DNA from 4 places in the Paenibacillus sp. 01L418 genome. Region 3 is predicted to be linked to each of the others. Evidence: riboswitches for the same ligand, from Rfam matches in the RefSeq annotation. Region 3 holds a riboswitch; each other region holds the start of a gene.

Region 1 (5,564 bases), on a different contig from region 3:
CCAGCGTTCGTCCTGAGCCAGGATCAAACTCTCCAAATTGGTGTTTGAAATGCTCATTACTTTTTTATCGCTTTTTTCGCTTATCCCGAAGGATTTGCGAGGCAGTTATTACTCGTTGTTCAGTTTTCAAAGAGCAATCTTTTCTCTCTCGTCGACCGTGTATCTCGTTGGCGACCTAGATAATATATCATAGGCGTATATAGCATTGCAAGTGTTTTTTTTATTATTTACGAAAAAGTTTTCAACACTCCTATTTGCCTTCTAATTGCGCAATCGTTGCTTCGCTTCCTCCTCACCTATATTGAAGAAAGACATAAAAAAACGAGCTCTGCGATTTCCGCAAGCTCGTATAACTTCTAATATGTTTTTGTAACTGTATATTGAGCTGCATCCTTGATAAGCTCATACTTTTTCTTGCCCTTCTTTAGACCCGCATCAACTGTCGTATCAATCGTAACCCATTTCCCATCCAAGTACACTTCGTTCCAAGCATGATAAACATCCACATAAGTAGATTGTCCCATCAAGAGCTTCGTAGGGATATCCACGCTCCGCAGCATTGCCGCAAACAATGAAGCGTATCCGTAGCAGATATCCTTTCTCGATTTAAATGTGCGATCAATATTGGGGAGGTAATCAACTGACAGATTAGCAGCTAATTGATTATCATAACTTACATTCGTAATAATATACTCGTAGATTGCCTTTACTTTCTCCATATCCGTTTTTTTATTGCTCGCTAATTCTTTTGCCTTGACGATGGCGCTGCTCGCATTCGACCAGTCAATGTTCTGGATGGAATTCAAGTACAAAACCTTGTTGTCTTTCAAATCAAGCGTCACCGTTTCTTTCTTCGCCAGTTTGTATTTGTTGCCTGTTGTATTCTCTAGAACAGATATCGTATATTCGCCATTGCCAAGCTGCAATGGAAACTTCTCAGCTGTTTTTCCGCCGGTTAGATTATATGTATAGTTTGATGCGCCTTTTGCGATCATAAGCTTCGTTTTCACTTTAGTGTTCACTGCATATTGTACGGAGACAACACCTTTATCTAAATTCCCCGTATTGAGCCAATCAGAAGAGTCCGCTTCATTTGCCTGAACGACCGTTACATGGATGGATGCAAAAAGAACAAAAGCTGCGATGACTAACATAAATTTACGCATGAATATACTCCCTTCGGTAGCTGGCTGCCATCTTACGGAAGGCCCTTTAGCTTTGCGTCCCTACCTTTCGATAGGTTTGCCATTATCGTGTGAAGCGCTATGTGATGAATTTCCCTATAAAAACAAAAAAAGCCTGTTCATTCGGTAGCTGGCTGCCATCATACGGAAGGCCCTTTAGCTTTGCGTCCCTACCTTTCGATAGGTTTGCCGTTATCGTGTAGCGCTTTATTAGTTCTATTCTACCATATGAATCTAGCAAATCAATAGATTGTACTACAATATCAATCATAATTTGAATGTTTTTAAGGATTGTTGTTGCAAATTCTCGATATTAGAAAAAAAGAACCGTTGGCTGCTAAAAGCCAAACGGTTCCTTGTTTCTTTCTTATTCAGCAGAACGCTGATCTCTCATATGAGGGAACAACAGTACATCACGAATAGATGGAGCATCTGTTAGAAGCATGATCAATCGGTCGATACCGATTCCTAGTCCGCCTGTTGGCGGCATGCCGTATTCCAGAGCGCGGATAAAGTCTTCATCCATCTCATGCGCCTCGTCATTTCCATGCTCACGCTCAACAAGCTGCGACTCGAAACGCTCACGCTGATCAATCGGATCGTTAAGCTCCGTAAATGCATTAGCATGCTCACGTGCTACGATGAATAGCTCAAAACGATCGGTGAAGCGTGGATCTGCTTCGCTCTTCTTAGCAAGCGGCGAAATAGCAACCGGATGTCCTGTAACAAAGGTTGGCTGAATAAGCGTGTGCTCACCGAACTGTTCAAAGAAAGCGTTGAGAATATGACCAAACGTCATATGCGGATCAACGGCAACTTTGTGTTCTTTCGCCAAACGATGGGCTTCCTCGTCGCTCATTTCCACGCCGAAATCTACGCCAGTCGTTTCTTTGACAAGCTCAACCATGCTGACACGGCGCCACTGAGGTGTCAAATCAATTTCTTGGCCTTGATAAGTGATTTTCGTTGTTCCAAGAACCTCTTGCGCAATATGTGCGATGACATTCTCTGTCAATGCCATAATATCCTTGTAATCCGCATAAGCCTCGTAAAGCTCAATCATTGTAAACTCTGGATTGTGGCGAGTCGAAATCCCCTCATTCCGGTATACACGGCCGATCTCATATACTTTCTCCAATCCGCCTACAATCAGTCGCTTCAAATGAAGCTCGATTGCAATACGCATGTAGAGCTGCATGTCCAGCGCATTATGATGCGTTTCGAAAGGGCGTGCTGCAGCACCGCCTGCAATGGAATGCAGCGTTGGTGTTTCTACTTCTAAATACCCGCGGGAATCTAGGTAGCGACGCATGGATTGAATGATTTTGGAACGAGTAATAAAGGTTTGTTGGACGTCGGGATTCACGATAAGGTCAACATAACGCTGACGATAACGAAGCTCTACGTCTTTCAAGCCATGATATTTATCAGGCAATGGAAGAAGCGACTTTGTCAAAACTTCAATATCACGCGCTTTGACAGAGACTTCGCCTGTATTCGTTTTGAATACAACGCCTACTACGCCAATGATGTCACCGATATCCAGCAAGTCAAAAGCTGCAAACTTATGCTCTTCAACGGAATCTTTACGAACATAAATTTGAACCTTGCCGCTCAAATCTTGAATCGTAGCAAAACCCGCTTTGCCCATGCCGCGTTTCTGCATAATACGGCCAGCAATACGCACTTCAACCGCTTTTTCTTCTATTTCTTCTTTGCTGAGCCCTTCATAGGCTTGTACAATATCTTTGGCGTTATGAGTGCGTTCGAACTTTCGGCCGAATGGATCCACACCTAACCCTCTAAGCTCGTCCAATTTGTTTCTGCGAATTTGCAAGAGCTCACTTAGCTCCTGCTGTTCATTGTTTTCTTGTTCCACTTCTTTCATCTCCTTGATCATTCGGCAAAAGCAAGCAGCTGTCACCGGATTCATGCAGCAAAATCTCGTTTCGCAATAAAATATAAGCAATGTATAGACCTGTAATATACGTTCTTATATTTTAAACGTTCAAAAAGCTTCCTACAAGGAAGCTTTTTGAACCGCTCATAGCAAACATTATTTTTTGATATCGAGAATTTTGTATTGAATAATGCCGACTGGTACGCTAACTTCGACAACGGTGCCTTTTTTCTTGCCTAAAATCGCTTTACCAACCGGGCTTTCATTTGAAATCTTGTTTTGCAAAGGATCGGCTTCCGCTGTACCAACAATGGAATAATCCATTGTGTCGCCATACTCCATATCCTCAACCGTTACGATCGAACCGATGCTCACGGTATCAATATCAATATCGTCATTATTTATAATACGCGCATTGCGCAACATTTTCTCAAGGGTAAGAACGCGGCCTTCGATAAATGCTTGCTCATTCTTCGCATCTTCATATTCCGAGTTTTCGCTTATATCACCATAGCCAATTGCTACTTTAATACGTTCAGCTACTTCACGACGCTTGACCGACTTTAGGTTCTCTAATTCATCTTCGAGCTTTCGCAGCCCTTCTTGAGTCAGAATGATTTGCTTATCGTTCATCTTTCCGATTCTCCTGTCATGTGACTAATTTTTCATACCTTGTATGAATTCACTGTTACCTAATATATTACGCTTCTTATTCCTCATACCAACTGTTGTTTGAAGCGCTCTTGATGTCTTCGTTAGATTATATTGCACGATTATATTGCAAAGTTACCCTGAATGTCAATCAAAGCCAGACGACCCATTGAAACCGTTTCATTTCTGAAATGTAGAGCAGAAGCCGCATGATAGCGGCTTTTGTCGAATGGTGTCGGCTCGCTCCCGTTACGGGGTAAATCGCATAACCGATCTATTTGTATTTTAGTAAGCGTCTACTTCTGCAGAACCCGCTTCATTGCTGAAACAGCACTGACAGCTTGGAATTCTTCGTCCTCTCCAAGCGAGTGGACGTAGTTTTCCAAAATCGCTACCATCGGATCACAGCCGGTATGTTCGAGCAGCCTTTTTGCATCCTCTGGTGAGAAAACGTCGCCATTCCCAATTACGGGAATCGATACCGCTACTTTGACATCCTTTATAATGTCCCAATTAGCCTTACCCGTATACTACCATGCAAAATGGCCTTGTCGCTTACCATCTCCGCACATACAAGACCCGTTCCAAACTCCTTGGCAATTAATCAAAGGCAGAATAGCACACGCTTGCCATCGGCGCTAGCACCACTCTGTTCTTCATTTCGATGCCACCGATTTTCAGCATGTCACTCCTTCCTCCTCTTCTAATTGCTTATGGTTCATGTCTTGTGTACCAGACAGCACTATTCACGGTTATCAGACATTAATTCCTCATAGCTGATTCCGAGCGTCTTAGCGATATGATTTAATAACTTCGTATCCGTCTTTCTTGTTCCTCGCTCCAATGAGCCAAGAACGGCCACCGATACGCCAAGCTCCTTGGCCAGCTCCTGCTGAGTATAGCCCTTCAGCTTTCGAAAGGCTCTGACGCGCTGCGCCAATTGATTGTTTTCCATAACGTAATGCCTTCCTTTCCATCCAGAAGCGCTGCTTCAGATACTGCGCTTACCTCGGACTGCAGCCGATGTGTTTGATCCAAAACATCATGCAGCGGAACGAGAACGAACGACCGCTCCATCATACGCGGATGCGGCAAAGTTAATTCCTCTTGATCCATTCTGACATTATCGTATAGGAGCAGATCAAGGTCAATGGTTCTCGGTCCCCAACGAATTTGTCGAACTCTACCGAGCTGCTGCTCGTACTCCAAAAGCTGACGCAAAAGCATTAATGGAGATAGTGTCGTTCGTACAGCTAATGCCATATTGATAAAGGGCGGTTGCTCTGTGTAGCCTACCGGATCAGTCTCATACATACCCGACACTTTGCTTACCACGATGTTCGGGTGCGCATCGATGAGGCTAATCGCTTCCAGCAGCAGTTGCTCACGGTTTCCCATGTTAGATCCTAAAGCAATATATGCCTCTGCCTGTGCGCCATCAAGCGGGAATTGTTCGTCCATCATTGTCCCGCTTTCTTCGCAGTTCTACCGTTACTCCGTCAAAATGGATATCAAACGGCGGGTTAGGCTTCGTTACTCGAACCGTCACTTCATTTACCATAGTATAAACTTCCAGTACTTGCGATGCAATGTGACCTGTTAAAGCTTCGATAAGCTTAAACGGAGGGCCCTCTACAATCGTTTTCGTGAGAGCGTGGATTTCTGCATAATTCACCGTACTGTTCAAATCATCGGTTAACGCCGCTTGCTCCAAATCCATATTGAGCTCAACATCCACATGATATTTCTGGCCTAGCTTGTTTTCTTCAGGAAATACGCCGTGGTAGCCGTAAAACCTCATCCCTTTGATCATCATTTTATCCATTATA
Region 2 (5,564 bases), on a different contig from region 3:
AATACGCCGCTCTTTGTACTGGGAGCGATTAATGAATTTTTTGCAGCGCCGCTTAAAGCGCAGCATTCGAGTGACACGGAGCAATACGAGCATACCTTCCATATCAATATGATTCATATTGAGCTCTTGCGTTATATTCATTTTTTTGAGAAGCATCTTACCGACTATACATTTGAAGCAGTACATCTGGCGCATAAGAGCTATTCGCTTACCATTAAGACACATAAATCGTTATATGAGCTTATGCATGTCGTTAGTGTGCTTTGTCTCTTCCTTTCGATGTTCAGCGACGAATACATCGATATTTCTGATGATGTGTTGATTAAATATGTGAAGAGTATCCAAATTATCGACGCGCCCTTTTATATACGAAGCTTGTTTGCCCGCAATTTTCTAGCTTCAAGAGACCGGTTCAAGAAATATAAAGAAGAGCTGGAGAAAACAGATCGTTATGCGGTTCAATTGGCCTTCGGCGGGACGGCTCAGCAGCGGAGAAGCTATATCGGAAGTGTGCTTCCGTTCAATAAGGCCATTCTCGATGTTGGCTGCGGAGAAGGCTTCTATGCGATTCCATTTGCATCCAAAATTGAAGACAGCTACTACGCGGTTGATATCCATGAGCCGCTGCTAGAGGTGGTAGAGCGGAAGGCGAAAGCAAAGGAACTGGACAACATCGCTACCTTTCCTTCCATTGAACATTTTCTAGAGGCTTATAACGGCGAGCAGGTGGATGTCATTTTGACCGAGGTTATTGAGCATATGAGTCTAAATGAGGCAGCTGTTCTGATACGGCAAATATGCGAACATGTTGATTTTGATTATTTTGTGCTGACAACACCTAATGCAGAGTTTAATGCTTATTATGAGCTGGAAGACTTCCGGCATGATGACCATAAATGGGAGCTTGGGCGAGCGGAATTTCAAGAGTGGCTGCTCGAAACGATTAAAGATCAATCCGTGGAAAGCCAATATGTCGCAATCGGCGATGGAGTGAACGGTATACAAACGACGCAGGGTGCGATTTTGCGGAAGAGGAGAGAGTAGCGTCAATGGAAATGAGAACGAGAGTCCATACGATTTTTATGCTGATTGGCACGACGGAATGCGGGAAAACAACCTTTGCAAATGAAGTGCTGATGCCGCAGCTGCGATTTAGGGATGACAGCAAGGGCATGAATGCGAACGTGCAATATATTTCATCCGATAGCATTAGACAAGAGCTTCTAGGCTCTGATTATGATAAATATGATCAAATCATGCTTGAAGCGAGCGATCAGGCTTTCCGCCTTTTGTTCGAGAAGCTGCGGCTGGTCACTACTTTCCCCATCAATGCGGAATTTGTTGTCGTGGATACAACAGGTTTGTCGGAGGATTTCCGGGCGAGAGTGAGGGAGGTTGCAAAGGAAAATAACTACAACCTTGAAGTCGTGCTGTTTGATTACAAGAAGCGGGATGATTATTATTCATCGGAGCGTTCGAAGAAACTGATAACGAGCCACATTAATCGTTTGCGCAAGGACGTGCTTGGTTCGCTCTCGAGGGAGAAATATAGCAAAGTTCATAAGGTGCGGGCTAAAGATTTTTATTCCCCTATGGATAAGGTTGCGAATCCGGATTATAAGATTATAATCGAGGATGCTGCTGAGTATTTGGACGTTTTTTTACCGCTGGACCAGAAGACGATTATCGTCGGTGACGTTCACGAATGTGTGGATGAGCTGAAGGCTTTGCTCGTTAGCCATGGGTTTCAACTAGAGGGCAATGTATTGGTTGAGACAGGAAAGGTCAGCGGTACAAAAGTATTGCTCGTTGGAGATTGGATCGATAAGGGAAGCCGCACTAAGGAAATCATTGATTTCCTATATACGAATCAGGATAAGTTTTTGTTTGTGCTTGGCAATCATGAAAACTTCGTCCATAAATATATGCGTGGTGAAATCAAAGGTGTGGAAGAGGAGCTGCTGCATGCCTACTTCGATTCGACTGAGGTGCTGAGAGGCGATGCTGAGCTGCTTCAGAAGTTTAATCATCTCGTATCGCTGTCGAAGCCTTTCTACAGAATGGTAGGAAAATCAGGACCATCCTATTATGTGACTCACGCGCCATGCGAGAACAAATATATTGGCAAGCTGGATGTGAATTCGATCCGTCATCAGCGCAATTTTAGACTCGACCGATCGGCGCCGATTGAAGCACAGCTTGCGTTTCTGAAGCGGGATGCAGCAGGAAACCAGCCGTATCATGTTTTTGGACATGTGGCTGCTAAACAAACATTTCGGATCAGAAATAAAATCCATTTGGATTCAGGCGCAGTTCACGGCAATCTGCTAACCTCGGTTTCTCTGTCGGTGAAGCCGACTTTCAAATCACAGAAATCGGCAATAGCCGGCATGGAAGGCGAGCTTCCTGCTCTCTTCAAAGAGGAACGCAAAGTATCGCTGCAGGAGCTGGATGATGATGAAGCCCGCAGATTGCAGTATTGCTCGCGCAATAAAATTAACTTTATTTCAGGAACCATGTCTCCTGCAGATAAGGATGAAGCGGCGGGTGAGCTGGAATCGCTGAGGAAAGGGCTGAACTATTTTATGGAGCGCGGTGTTAAAGAGGTCGTGCTGCAGCCCAAATATATGGGATCACGCTGCAATGTTTATTTGCATGCAGATATCGAGCAATGTTTTGCAGTGAGCCGCAATGGGTACAAAATAAATAAGGTTGACCTAACCGCTGTTTATGAGCGACTGCTGCAAAGATTCGGAAGCTACATGAAGGAAAACGATATATCGATGCTTCTGCTGGATGGCGAGCTTTTGCCATGGGAGGCGCTGGGAGAAGGTCTCATCGAAAAGCAGTTTAAGCCAATTGAGAAGGGGCTTGAGACAGAGCTTGCATTCCTGAAGGCGAATGGATTCGAGGAAGCGTTCGGAAAGCTTGCGCATGATTTCAAGGAAAGTGGTTTTGAAAAGGATCAGTTTCACCTTAGCAAAGGGGCTATTAATGAGAAATATGGCCTAGCCGTCTACCAAAACTTTAAACATGTTCATTCTATTCTTGAGAAAAACAGGCCAATTGATGAGCATATCAAAGCATATGAAACGTATAAGAGGCAGCTGGAGCTGTATGCCGAGGCTGGGGAGCTTGAATACAAGCCATTTTCGCTGCTCAAAATCGTATACGTAGACGGAAGCGAGCAGCTGCCAGCGTGGAAAACCTCGGAGATGTATCGTTTCCTCTCTGACGATCCATTCATCACGCTTGTTCTGTCTGATGCGGAGAGCTATGAGCTTGCAGAAAAATATTTCTACACGCTTACGGTAGACAATCATATGGAAGGTGTCGTGATTAAGCCGGAGATGCCTCAGCCGTACACGGTTCCCTATATGAAAGTGCGCAATAAGGAATACATGTCTATTATTTACGGTTATGATTATAGATTTCCGCACAAGTACAATAAGCTCATCAAGCAAAAAAATATTACGCAAAAGCTTCGTACATCATTTAACGAGTACCGGCTAGGACAGCATATGCTGGCGATTCCTTTTGCTGAAATTGCTCCAGAAAACGATGGATATCAAGCGGCTGTTGCGAATCTTTTGTTTGAGGTTGCCAAAGAGAAGGAAATAGATCCTAGATTGTAAATCATCAATATACCAAACCTCCCAAAATGGGAGGTTTTTCTACATCATTCGACCTATTATGAAATTGGTTATGGTATATATCGGAATAATATGGAATACTGGTATATGTAAAAAGTCCTAGTAAAAAGCAAAGTTGTCGAAAGACAATGACGCAAAGCCAACAGGCCTAAAGGAAATTTCCAAAGGTGGCTGGGTTGCCAAAAGGATGAGTGATAACATACCTATATCCTCTCCTTAAAAACTTCAGGTTACCGCCTACGTTATGAATAAGAGGGGATATTTAGCAATGAAACAAATGATTAAACGTTTTAATGGCAATGTTAATGTTGGTAGTTTTAATATTGTTCAAAAGTTAGCTAATTTAGGCTACTGGGAGTTTGACCATATTCGCAGAGAAGCATCCTGGTCGAATCAAATGTTCGAAATATATGGTATGAAATCTGATTTCTCGATGACGATTGAACAATTTTTTGAGTTCGTGCATCCCGAAGATCGTGAGCGCGTTAATGAGCAGTTCCACCTTGCAATTGAATCAAAAAAGGAAAGCGTTTCCGAGTACAGAATCGTTCGTCAGGGCGGTGAAGTTAGACATGTGGTGGAAAACATTACGTTCATACGGAATGCCGAAAACGAGATATTGTTGACGATAGGCATGATTCAGGATGTTACGGAAAATAAAAAAATACAGCATCGCCTCACACTAGAAGAGCAGCTTTATAAATCGATATTTGAAAACAATCCTGATGCTGTCTTTTCTTTAGACGCACAAGGGCGTTTTTTGTCATGCAATTCAGTGCTTGAGCAACTTTTTGGATATACGAAAGAGGAAATTATTAATGATAGTTTTCATAAATTTGTAGATGCCGCAGCGCTGGATAAAACGATTCAATATTTTGAGCAAACGGTCAAGACGCTGAATCCTCAAAACTATGATACGACAGGCATTACGAGAACAGGGCAAACGGTCGAATTTAATGTGACCAATATTCCAATCATTATTAATAAAAAGCTTATCGGTGTCTACGGCATTGCCAAGGATATTACGCAGCAAAAAATGATTGAGCAGTCGTTGACTGAGACCGAATTAAAATACCGCAGTATTGTCGAGCAATCCATTGTCGGTATTTTTGTCGCGCAGAAAAACAACTTCGTTTATTCAAATGATCAGCTCAATAAAATGTTCGGTTATGACTCCTTGATCGGTATGGATATTATACAGACGATTCATCCCTCAGACCGTGAAGCCGTCGTTAATCAGCTAACGAAGTTACAGGAGGGGCAGTCTTTATCTAATTTCTGCCACAGAGCCATTAAACAAGATGGGACGAATATTCATTGCGAAGTGCACTATAATCAAGTGTCAAATATGGGTGAGCAAGCGATCGTTGGCGTAGTCCTTGATATTACGGATCGAAGCAAGGCTGAGGAATTAAATCAATATTTGGCTTACCACGATTATTTAACGGAGATGCCAAATCGCAGAATGTTTGAAGACCAGCTAGATAAGCAGCTAAGGGTAAGCGAGTATTTTAAGCAGAGGCTGGCGATCATGCTGATTGACGTGGATCGTTTCAAATATGTAAATGATACGCTGGGGCATCCGATTGGGGATGAGCTGCTGAAACAAATCGCCTTCCGATTGATGAGCAATTTACGTGATGGCCAAACCGTATTCCGACTTGGCGGAGACGAATTTGCAATTATTATAGCTGATGTAAAGCAGCAAAACGAAATTAAGGATATGGCAGCTACTATTATTAGGCTTATCAATGAGCAATTTTTGATAGAAGGATATGAGCTGAATGTAACTGCAAGTATTGGAATCAGTCAATCGCCTGGCGATGGGAGCTCGGTGGAGCAGTTGATGAAAAATGCGAATGCGGCTCTTTATCATGCGAAGTCCAGAGGCAGCAACCAATCACAGTGCTA
Region 3 (3,524 bases):
GGACAAATGAATCGGAACAGGCAGGAACTGACCATAATGGCTCATTAACTCCATCACACGATCCCACTCATAATAGTCCTCGTAACCCTCCTTGCATGTCAAAAACACGGTGGTGCCGATTGGAGCATCCTTCTCAAGCTTGCGGATCGAGTACGTGCCGTCTGGCCGCCCGCGCCATTCTAAAGTATCGCCTTCTAGAGCGGAGCGGGTAATAACAACGATTTCGCCGCTCACTACGAAGCAGGACAGCAAACCCACGCCAAATTGTCCAATATAGTCATCTGCTGAATCCATTTCGTCACGCTTGGAGGTACTTCCGATTTGAGCCAAGAAAAGCTGGATTTCGGATTCGGACAAGCCTATCCCATTATCGTGAACGGCAATCGTTCGAGAACCGTAAATTTCAACTGTTACGCGTGCATCAAAACGATGTCCAAGCCGTTTGCGTGCTGTAATCGCATCAACGCCATTTTGCAGCAATTCCCTAATGAACACGCCTGGGCTAGAATATAAATGCTTTGAGAGAAGCTCGATCATCCCTTGTAAATTAACTTGAAAGTTCATTTCGCTCATCCTGTCTCCCATAGTGGATCTGTTTTTTATTGGTCTATTCCATTCATTGATTCGGCATTATACTCGCTTATCCTTCTTTATTTGCACAAAGAGGCAGGCAGCACCCAAATCCTATGGATGCTGCCTGCCTCACTCGATTATCATTTATTGTTGCTTACACTTTGAAAACAGATGCTTTCTCCTTCAAATCCTGCGAGGAAAGTGAAAGCTTCTCCGCAAGCGTGCGCAAATCATCGGATATATCATTTTGCTTAACTGAAAGCTCGCTCATATGTTCCATTTTCCCATTCACTTCTGAAGACGTCGTCAATAGCTTGTCTACTGCAGACACGATATGAGACATGCCTGTTGTAATTTCACTAATTGCCGTAGAAATCTCGCTCACTTGATCTGACAGCATGCTGCTTTGTGATTCCAATGCTTGGAATGTGCTGCTTGCGGTTTCGGATGCTTGACGAGTCGTGTTAATAACATTCGCGAAGCTGCCGATCGTGCGGCTGCTTGCTGCCACATCGCTTTGTATGAGTGTCAGCTCCTTCGTGATCTGCTTCGAGATCATATCGGTCTGACTGGACAGCTTGCGGATCTCATCAGCGACAACTGCGAACCCTCTGCCATGCTCACCCGCTCTTGCCGATTCAATGGATGCGTTCAGTGACAACAAATTCGTCTGTGTGTTCAAATCCTGAATGCCGTTCAAAAACTTAGCTACATTGTTATATCGTTCATTCATCGTTTCGAAAGCTTCAGTTAGCTTTGAGAACTGGTCTACTGTTTCATTTACCATCGAGACCACGCCAGCCATCTGCTGCGTGCCGTTATGAGATGATTGCTTCATATTTTGCATATCATTGTTTATGTATTCACTCGACGCAGCAATTTGCTGAGAGCTTGCTGAGATTTCTTCCGTAACTGCCGAAATGGATGAAGCATCGTCATACTGCGACAGCAACACTTTTCTGCCCAGCTCCACTTGGCCATTTACATCCTCTGATGCTTTTCGATTAATACCAATCATATTATCCATATTATTCGAAATGTGGAGCACAGATTCGCTCACTTCAAGCGTAGCTTTAATCGTTTCTCGCAGCTGATCGCCCATATTAGCCAAAGCGTGGTCAAGATCGCCAAATTCGTCAGAGCGAACGAGTTTTTCTTGACTTGTAAAATCATTATTGCCATACTGCTTAATTCTTTTTGTAATGCCTACAAGTCCTGTTCTAATCGATTGTGAGATGACAAAAATCATAATAGCAGGAAGAATAGCTAGCAAAATGACATTTATAAGCACAATAAGGTTCGCACTGGATATGTCTTTATCGAGAAGCTTCTGCGTCGCGTTAGCGTCTGCGGTCAAACGCTCGTGCATTGTATCGTTGGAATAACTTAGAATGACGGTATATACGCTTATTAGATTGCTTATGCGGAGCGATTTCTCATCTGATGATAATCCACTCACATCTGTATTCGTCACTTTCAAGTTATCTAATGCAAGCTTAAGAACATTAACCTGATTCGCATAATAAGGACCATCTTCCGTTGCAGGCGGATATTTCTTATCCATATCGATAAGCTGTTTCTCTAATTCATCGATGTTGGCAGGCATCGTTTCCAAATCCTTCATGATCAGCGTTGCATCGCTTTTGCCATTTTCAATGGCATCTACCATTAGAAGCATCACTTTCAGCAGCCTATTCGATATACCTTGATAATTGCGTTCAGCACGCTGCAATTCCTCTGAGCCTTCGACTGAGGTTGCTACTGAATGATTTTGAAAATAAATCAAAACGCCCGAGCCTACATTAAAAAGTGTGATGATTGCGGTAACAAGCAATAATTTGCTCGTTATTTTCTTCAAACTCAATTTCTTAAACAGTATTTTTGCTCTCTCTATCCTATCCTTAAAAACCATCCTGCTTGCTCTCTCCTCTGTCTCCTGAAAACAAAAAAAGCTATCCAGCCACAGGAGGCGGACAGCTCAGTTAGCTTATTATCCTTCCGGCGGTCTGGCAGCCATAGTGCGTACACCTTAGGCCCATAACTTTGCGTCCTTGTCTTTCAACAAGTTTGCCTTTTTCAGTTTGTCTATTTTGTAGTTTACAACTTAAACCAGTATAGGACTATTTAGTGAATTTGTCATCCCTTGAACCATATTTATTCTGTGGCTAAAAATAAGGTTGCATTGCAATAACGCCTTGCTAACGAATGAAAATAGGAGGTTTGGATGGAAATAACCGCAACGAGCAAAATATTTCGCACCGCTTCCCATTGTTTTTCCGTTAAATTCGGCAATCTGCTTGCAAATTGATTCGCTGAAGAGCGAATGACATGCTCTGTCAATAAATCTTGATGCGGATTTTCCTTCAAATGACCGGAAATGTCGAGCAGTTGATCGTTATTCGCATCTAGCTCCTCAAACATACTGGTATAAGATGCATATAATTCAATAGGCCCAACTAAATCGTCTGCTTCATCCTCTGGTTTCTTGAATACGATCTCAAAAAGCTTGCGTATTGATTCAAAATCAAGATTTGACTTTAAATCATCAATAATGAATAATAACGCAGCTTGGTTCAGAGAATATTTTTTCCCAGCTTTCGGACAATCGAAATAAGGTTTGAAATCTCGCTTTACCCAGTTTTGCATGGAGGTAATCGACAGATTCGAATATTCGATTAGTTGGCCCAACGCAGCAATTTCATGTAGTGAAAAGCCTTTAATCTCATTTCCTTTAATGAGCTTTTCAATAATTGGAGGCAGCAGCGTAGACATAAATGCAGGCAGTCCCGTGCCTTTCTCCAAGTCACATTGATGCGTTTTGGTCCATGCGGCTTGCAGCACTTGCAGTGGCTTCAAATTATACTTTCCGTCCAGAGCCAGCAGCAAGCAAGCCATCTCTTTTCGAGTAAGCGTAAAGGACTCCATATCGCTTCCTCCTCGCGCATTCGTCT
Region 4 (5,564 bases), on a different contig from region 3:
TTCCGCTTCCCTCGACTACCCAAAAAGCGCCAACGACTCCCCAAACTAATCTTGCCATTATGAACTGCTTGCTCTACTCCACCACTGTATTTCCGATAATTTCTCTCCAGCTCGCTAGATTTCTGATTACTACTATTCAACCCGCCAGCTGCTGCATCTCCACTCGCCCCATCAGCTTTTGCTTCCTCCGCACATGCGGCCAATAACTCAATCGCCTCATAATCAGTATTTCGTCCTCCTTCATTTAAGCTTTTACTCGCACCGTTTCTGCCGACACTGCCACGTTTTATAGCCGCATCCCAAAGCTCCACTGCAACGCACGCATCCCCGAGCGGCAGTTCTTCTTTTAGCAGCCATCCCTCCTCTGCGATCTCGTTGTTCAAGAATCCCGCTTCACCAAACGCTCCATGCATCCAGAAGTATTTATCCACCATTGCCTTGATGGTAAGTCGAGCCTGCCAGCATCCATTCACTTTCACAACATACAATTGTGCCTTCATCTCTATTCGCTCCCTCGACACTTTATAGAACTGATTTCATTATTCATCTGTTAAGTTAACTATAGCCTCTCCCTTCCCAGACAAAAGGAGAATGATGTTGGCAAGCACGGTAAACAAAAAAAAGCACACCCAACAACGCATTTGCGTTATTGAGTGTGCTTCACTCCGACTATTTCATTACCGTAGAGTATATACTAAAATGGCATTTTCGACAAATCTGTCGGATTTTGCAAATCAATTAGCACCGCATGATCAGAAAGCGACACAACTCCTTCTGCTTGAAGCAGCCACAGCAGCTGAGTTCCATCCACACCCTCTGTTTGAGAGCGCTTACCGTCTTCGCTTCCAGACAACGGATTAGATCCATTAGAGTGAATCCTGACCTCATCGCCCCTTCTAGCTAATCGTTCAACAATAGCCAGTGTCTCCTCTGTAACCCCTTGATCTACGATCGTCAAACGAACATTTTTCCCCATTCGCCGAGAGAAAGAAAACAGCGAACGTACATACCATTCCATATTGTTTTGCTGAACGTCAGCTACGAGCACATAATGCTTGCTGGATTGCTGGCGCCCTCGCCAAATTCGATACGCCAGATGCACCGACAATGCAGCCAAAGCATAACAGCCAATAACAAGAAGTAGAAGTTCAAACATGGCGGCCACCTCCTCTTTGTGACACTATATGCCATGAAGAGCCCACTGGTTCCGCAATCAAGGGACAAGGTGACAAAATGTGTGTTATGCCAAAAATATATTCTGCTTTATGATGATTATTAGTCATTTTCTGACAAAGAAACACCCTTGAGCAATTTCCAATACATGTTATCATTTTAATATGAAAGCATGCATATCTAACCGGTGCACGCATATAGAAAGGGAGAGTGGATTTTCACAATCAAAATAACTAGGGAAGCGATGAAGTATAATCTACAATTGGACACTTGGATTATATGGAGCTAGTAGTGTAACCGGCCCTCTTGGAACCCCACTACGTATCTAAGAGGAGAGTGAAAGATGCGTTATTTTAGGAAAAAAATCAGTTTAGCCCTGGCTCTGTTATTAATTTTTTCGTTGTCGCTTAGTTCCATTGCCATGGCCGAAGGTGATAGCAATCAAGGTACGAATGCTGCAGCACTCGTAGATGAGAATAGCTGTCCACAGTACTCATCGGATCGCAAGGATGTCATTGCCACGCATTCCAATATCGTAGTCAATAATAACGGAACAGCTACCGCTACGTTCCAGACGTTAAAAGATTGTGTTAGAGTCAGCTTCTCCGGCTATGAAGGCCCTGCTGACTGGGCACCTGGACCCGGCGATACAACCATTCCATACAACAAGCAAACATTTTTTGAGGGACAGTCTATTATATATCCAAAAGCAGGTACTTACTCCGTTACGATTAACATTCCAAGATGCTTGCCTTATCAATTAGATATCTATAGCGGAGATTTAATTAAGACATTAGGTCCCGGCGCTCATGGTGACAAAATTTTAGCATGGAATCTAAAGCTTTCGAACAGCTGTACGGGTAGTATCATCATCAATAAACATTTAAATGATGTCGAGGGCGCTCCACATGCAGGCATTACCTTCGAGCTTTGGAAAGACGGTAAATTAGTCAAAAGCGGTGTTACCAATAGTGACGGTATTTTGCAATTCAACGAATTGCCTATCGGTACCTATACACTAAAAGAATTAACCTTAGATGGCTTTACCACCGATTTAGTGGCTACCCAGCAGATCGTAGTAACCACAGATAACTCTGTGCAAAAAGCAGTTATCAATACGGCTAAGCTCAAACTTGAAACAGCCTGCTCCGCCGATCCAAATAAAACAAGAACATGGAAAGTAAGCAACGAGAGTGACATCGAGGTTTCTTATTCATGGGAAATTCCGAATTCCACTCAAACAGGAAACGGCGTAATACCTGGAAAAGGTTCCGTAAGCTTTTCAACGAATACGGAGCTCGTCAACCCAACTGATCCACAAGCTGTACCTAATACGCTGAAGATCCATTGGGGCAAGGAGAAAGAGCTTTCGCTTGTGAATGAAGGCGAAACCTGCTCTACGCCTACTCCAACACCGTCATCGACACCTACTGCTACTCCAACTTCTACACCTGAGAGCACGCCTACAGCTACACCAACTCCTACACCTGAGAGCACGCCTACAGCTACACCAACTCCTACACCTGAGAGCACACCTACAGCTACACCAACTCCTACACCTGAGAGCACGCCTACAGCTACACCAACTCCTACACCTGAGAGTACACCTAACAATACACCACCTTCCACACCTGTGATCACGCCTAACAACACGCCTACTGCAACAACTACAGTAACGACAACACCTACATCATCACCTGAAGCAACACCTATTGTTGAAATTGATGATGAAGATCCACCTGTTGGAGGAGTTACTGAAGGTGGAGAAGGCGAGCCGCCAATCGATCCTGTTGTTGCTGTAGATGAAGATCAAGTCCCGCTTGCTACTCTGCCAAAAACAGGCGAAAGCAGTCCGGTTCCTTATTATCTCATCGGGGCATTTGCCCTTTCAGCGGGATTCATTTCTCTTCGCAGACAAAAACAAAGAAAATAGTTAAGATTATATGTTTCACCACGCACTCTTAGGCTGGTTTTATACAGCTTAGGAGTGTTTTTCTTTTACACAACCATCGCAAGGCAACCTTTTATGCAAACAAAAACCCCCGTATCAACCGATACGGGGGTTTGCTCGATATGTAAGTAATGATCAAAAAGGCTACTACAGGGTAACCCATCCATATTTGATCGATTGGATAACAGCTTGCGTACGGTCATCAACTTCCATCTTTTGCAAAATGCTGCTCACATGGTTTTTAACCGTCTTTTCGCTAATGAATAAAAACTCTCCAATAAGCTTATTGCTCTTGCCCTCTGCCATAAGCCTTAACACCTCTGCCTCACGGCGTGTTAATGGGCTTTCATCGCCAGCAACGAACTTAACTCCCGGTTCCTGAGCAGCTGCAGCACCTGAGACAATTCCCATCTCATCCAAATACGTCATACGGCGAAGCTGGTTAATAAGCTTACCTGTCACTTTAGGATGGATATAGGCATGACCTTGGACAACGGAACGAATGGCGTTAATTAGCGATTCTGCCTCCATATCCTTCAGAAGGTAACCCGTAGCCCCTTTACGAAGGGTTTCGAATACATAGCTCTCATCGTCGTGGATAGATAAAATGATAACCTTAACATCAGGAAACATACTTTTTAATCGTTCAGTCGTCACGACACCGTTCTCTATAGGCATATTAATATCCATCAGGACAATCTCAGGAATGGTATGATTGCAAAACTCCAAAACTTGAATGCCGTCACCACATTCGCCGATAACTTCAAGATCGTCTTCCATATTTAGAATCCGCTTAAGTCCTTCACGAAACAGCTGGTGGTCATCCGCAAGTAAAATTTTGATTGTATTCACATTGCTTGCAGCTCTTTGGATCATCATCATCTTACTCCTTTCTAGATTCGGCAGTAGTAGGTATATCTATTATAATTTTCGTCCCTCTACCGGGATTTGAGTCTATATCCATCCTTCCCTCTATTAGCTCAATGCGTTCTCTCATCCCTACCAATCCAAAATGTGCGTTTCGAGTAGCATCCTGCTCGATTAAATCGCTGTTAAATCCAACGCCGTTGTCTTGAATTACGAGTGAAATATGCTGTGGCTGATAGTTAATCTCGAGCATTACATGTGAAGCGCTCGCATGTTTTAATGCATTGGTAAAAGCTTCCTGAACTAAGCGGTATATCGCCGCTTCCATTGCAGAGGGCATCCGAGTTTCTTTACCTATAAGCTCGAATATGGTATGTATTTTTGTTTTCTCTTCAAAATCCTGTGTGAATTTACGAAGAGTCGGCACAAGTCCCAAATCATCCAACGCCATCGGGCGCAAATTAAATATAATTTTGCGAATTTCCTCAAGGCCGGAGCGCACTTGTCCTTTTAAATCTACTAATTCTTCCTGCACCATCACAAATTCCTGCTTGATTAGCATACGTTCTGCAATTTCTGTTCGAAGAACGATATTTGCGAGTGATTGCGCGGGACCATCATGGATTTCTCGAGCGATCCGTTTACGCTCTTCCTCTTGCGCCAAAATAATTTTCAATCCCAGCAGCTGCCTGGTTTTGGCAGACTCAAGAATACGAGTAACCTGATTAAGATCACCCGATAAATATTCAAGTACGACATTTATTTGCGAAGCAATCGTTTCAGCACGCTCGATTGAATTTTCTACATTTCGAACACGTTTTTGCAAATCATCTCGACGTGCTTTCAAGTAGGATTCCTTCTCGCGGTACACCATCAAATCCAGCTGGATTTGTGTAGCCTTCTCATAGGCAGACTTAATGTCATCTTCCTTGTAGCGTACGAAATCTCGGCTCACTTCTGTCAGCCTTATACGCGCACGGCGATAGTCTTGCTCCAGCTGGTCAACCTTGTCAATTGTCTTCACCGTTTCTTGAAGGACAATTTCAAGCTCCTGCTCGAGTGATTCTAGCTCCGTGCGCGCGGATTCACATATTTCATAAATCTGGTATTTGCTGTCTTCCATCACTTCGATTGCGTTTTTAATAACTCGATTTATATCGACTGTAAGGTGGTCCACTGTAGATCGGCAACCTTTCTATATTAAAGGTTAATCTACTCTATCATACCACAGATTGGATATATTTCGTCCATCGTTAATCGATGGTAATCTTTTTCGCTTTCCCGTCATACCCGACCTTTAGGCCTAGTTTCTCTGAAAATAAACGGACCGGAATGAGCGTCCGATTATTACGAACGATAGGCGTAATATCTGACGATTGCAGAGCGCCATTTAAAATAAGATCCTTTTTGCCGAGTGTCATTTCCATCAGCTTATTGCCGCGAAGAACGGTGACTTGTCCCGTTTTTCCGTCAAATAACAGCTTCGCTCCCATGGCATCGGATACAAACCGGACAGGTACAAATGTTGTTCCATTCAAAACGATGGGTGCTGAATCAAGCGTAATCGCTTTTC

The links. Region 3 has a riboswitch for cyclic di-GMP ahead of AC1DSE_RS27605 (methyl-accepting chemotaxis protein). Riboswitches for the same ligand answer to the same signal wherever they lie in the genome.
Region 1: linked by a shared signal. The riboswitch ahead of AC1DSE_RS22865 (transglutaminase-like domain-containing protein) and the one ahead of AC1DSE_RS27605 (methyl-accepting chemotaxis protein) in region 3 are both predicted to bind cyclic di-GMP.
Region 2: linked by a shared signal. The riboswitch ahead of AC1DSE_RS21830 (EAL domain-containing protein) and the one ahead of AC1DSE_RS27605 (methyl-accepting chemotaxis protein) in region 3 are both predicted to bind cyclic di-GMP.
Region 4: linked by a shared signal. The riboswitch ahead of AC1DSE_RS03160 (SpaA isopeptide-forming pilin-related protein) and the one ahead of AC1DSE_RS27605 (methyl-accepting chemotaxis protein) in region 3 are both predicted to bind cyclic di-GMP.

Annotation. Positions count from the first base shown of each region.
Region 1 covers NZ_JBFTSN010000238.1:4,256-9,819, reverse strand. Annotated here, with positions in the region: partial or broken rRNA gene AC1DSE_RS22870 (16S ribosomal RNA) at 1-39, opposite strand, end outside; gene AC1DSE_RS22865 (transglutaminase-like domain-containing protein) at 357-1,166, opposite strand; cyclic di-GMP riboswitch class I at 1,179-1,257, opposite strand; cyclic di-GMP riboswitch class I at 1,307-1,385, opposite strand; gene lysS (lysine--tRNA ligase) at 1,552-3,072, opposite strand; gene greA (transcription elongation factor GreA) at 3,241-3,717, opposite strand; partial or broken gene AC1DSE_RS22850 (tRNA-dihydrouridine synthase) at 4,137-4,419, opposite strand; gene AC1DSE_RS22845 (helix-turn-helix domain-containing protein) at 4,478-4,690, opposite strand; gene folK (2-amino-4-hydroxy-6-hydroxymethyldihydropteridine diphosphokinase) at 4,642-5,199, opposite strand; gene folB (dihydroneopterin aldolase) at 5,174-5,560, opposite strand.
Region 2 covers NZ_JBFTSN010000218.1:1,188-6,751, reverse strand. Annotated here, with positions in the region: gene AC1DSE_RS21840 (methyltransferase domain-containing protein) at 1-1,044, shown strand, start outside; gene AC1DSE_RS21835 (metallophosphoesterase) at 1,050-3,635, shown strand; cyclic di-GMP riboswitch class I at 3,752-3,837, shown strand; partial or broken gene AC1DSE_RS21830 (EAL domain-containing protein) at 3,922-5,564, shown strand, end outside.
Region 3 covers NZ_JBFTSN010000361.1:76-3,599, forward strand. Annotated here, with positions in the region: partial or broken gene AC1DSE_RS27600 (ATP-binding protein) at 1-564, opposite strand, end outside; gene AC1DSE_RS27605 (methyl-accepting chemotaxis protein) at 728-2,485, opposite strand; cyclic di-GMP riboswitch class I at 2,571-2,655, opposite strand; gene AC1DSE_RS27610 (DUF1836 domain-containing protein) at 2,728-3,498, opposite strand.
Region 4 covers NZ_JBFTSN010000012.1:1,460-7,023, reverse strand. Annotated here, with positions in the region: gene AC1DSE_RS03170 (ATP-dependent helicase ComFA) at 1-500, opposite strand, end outside; gene AC1DSE_RS03165 (hypothetical protein) at 695-1,156, opposite strand; cyclic di-GMP riboswitch class II at 1,402-1,485, shown strand; gene AC1DSE_RS03160 (SpaA isopeptide-forming pilin-related protein) at 1,517-3,106, shown strand; gene AC1DSE_RS03155 (response regulator) at 3,272-4,000, opposite strand; gene AC1DSE_RS03150 (sensor histidine kinase) at 4,008-5,168, opposite strand; partial or broken gene AC1DSE_RS03145 (stalk domain-containing protein) at 5,245-5,564, opposite strand, start outside.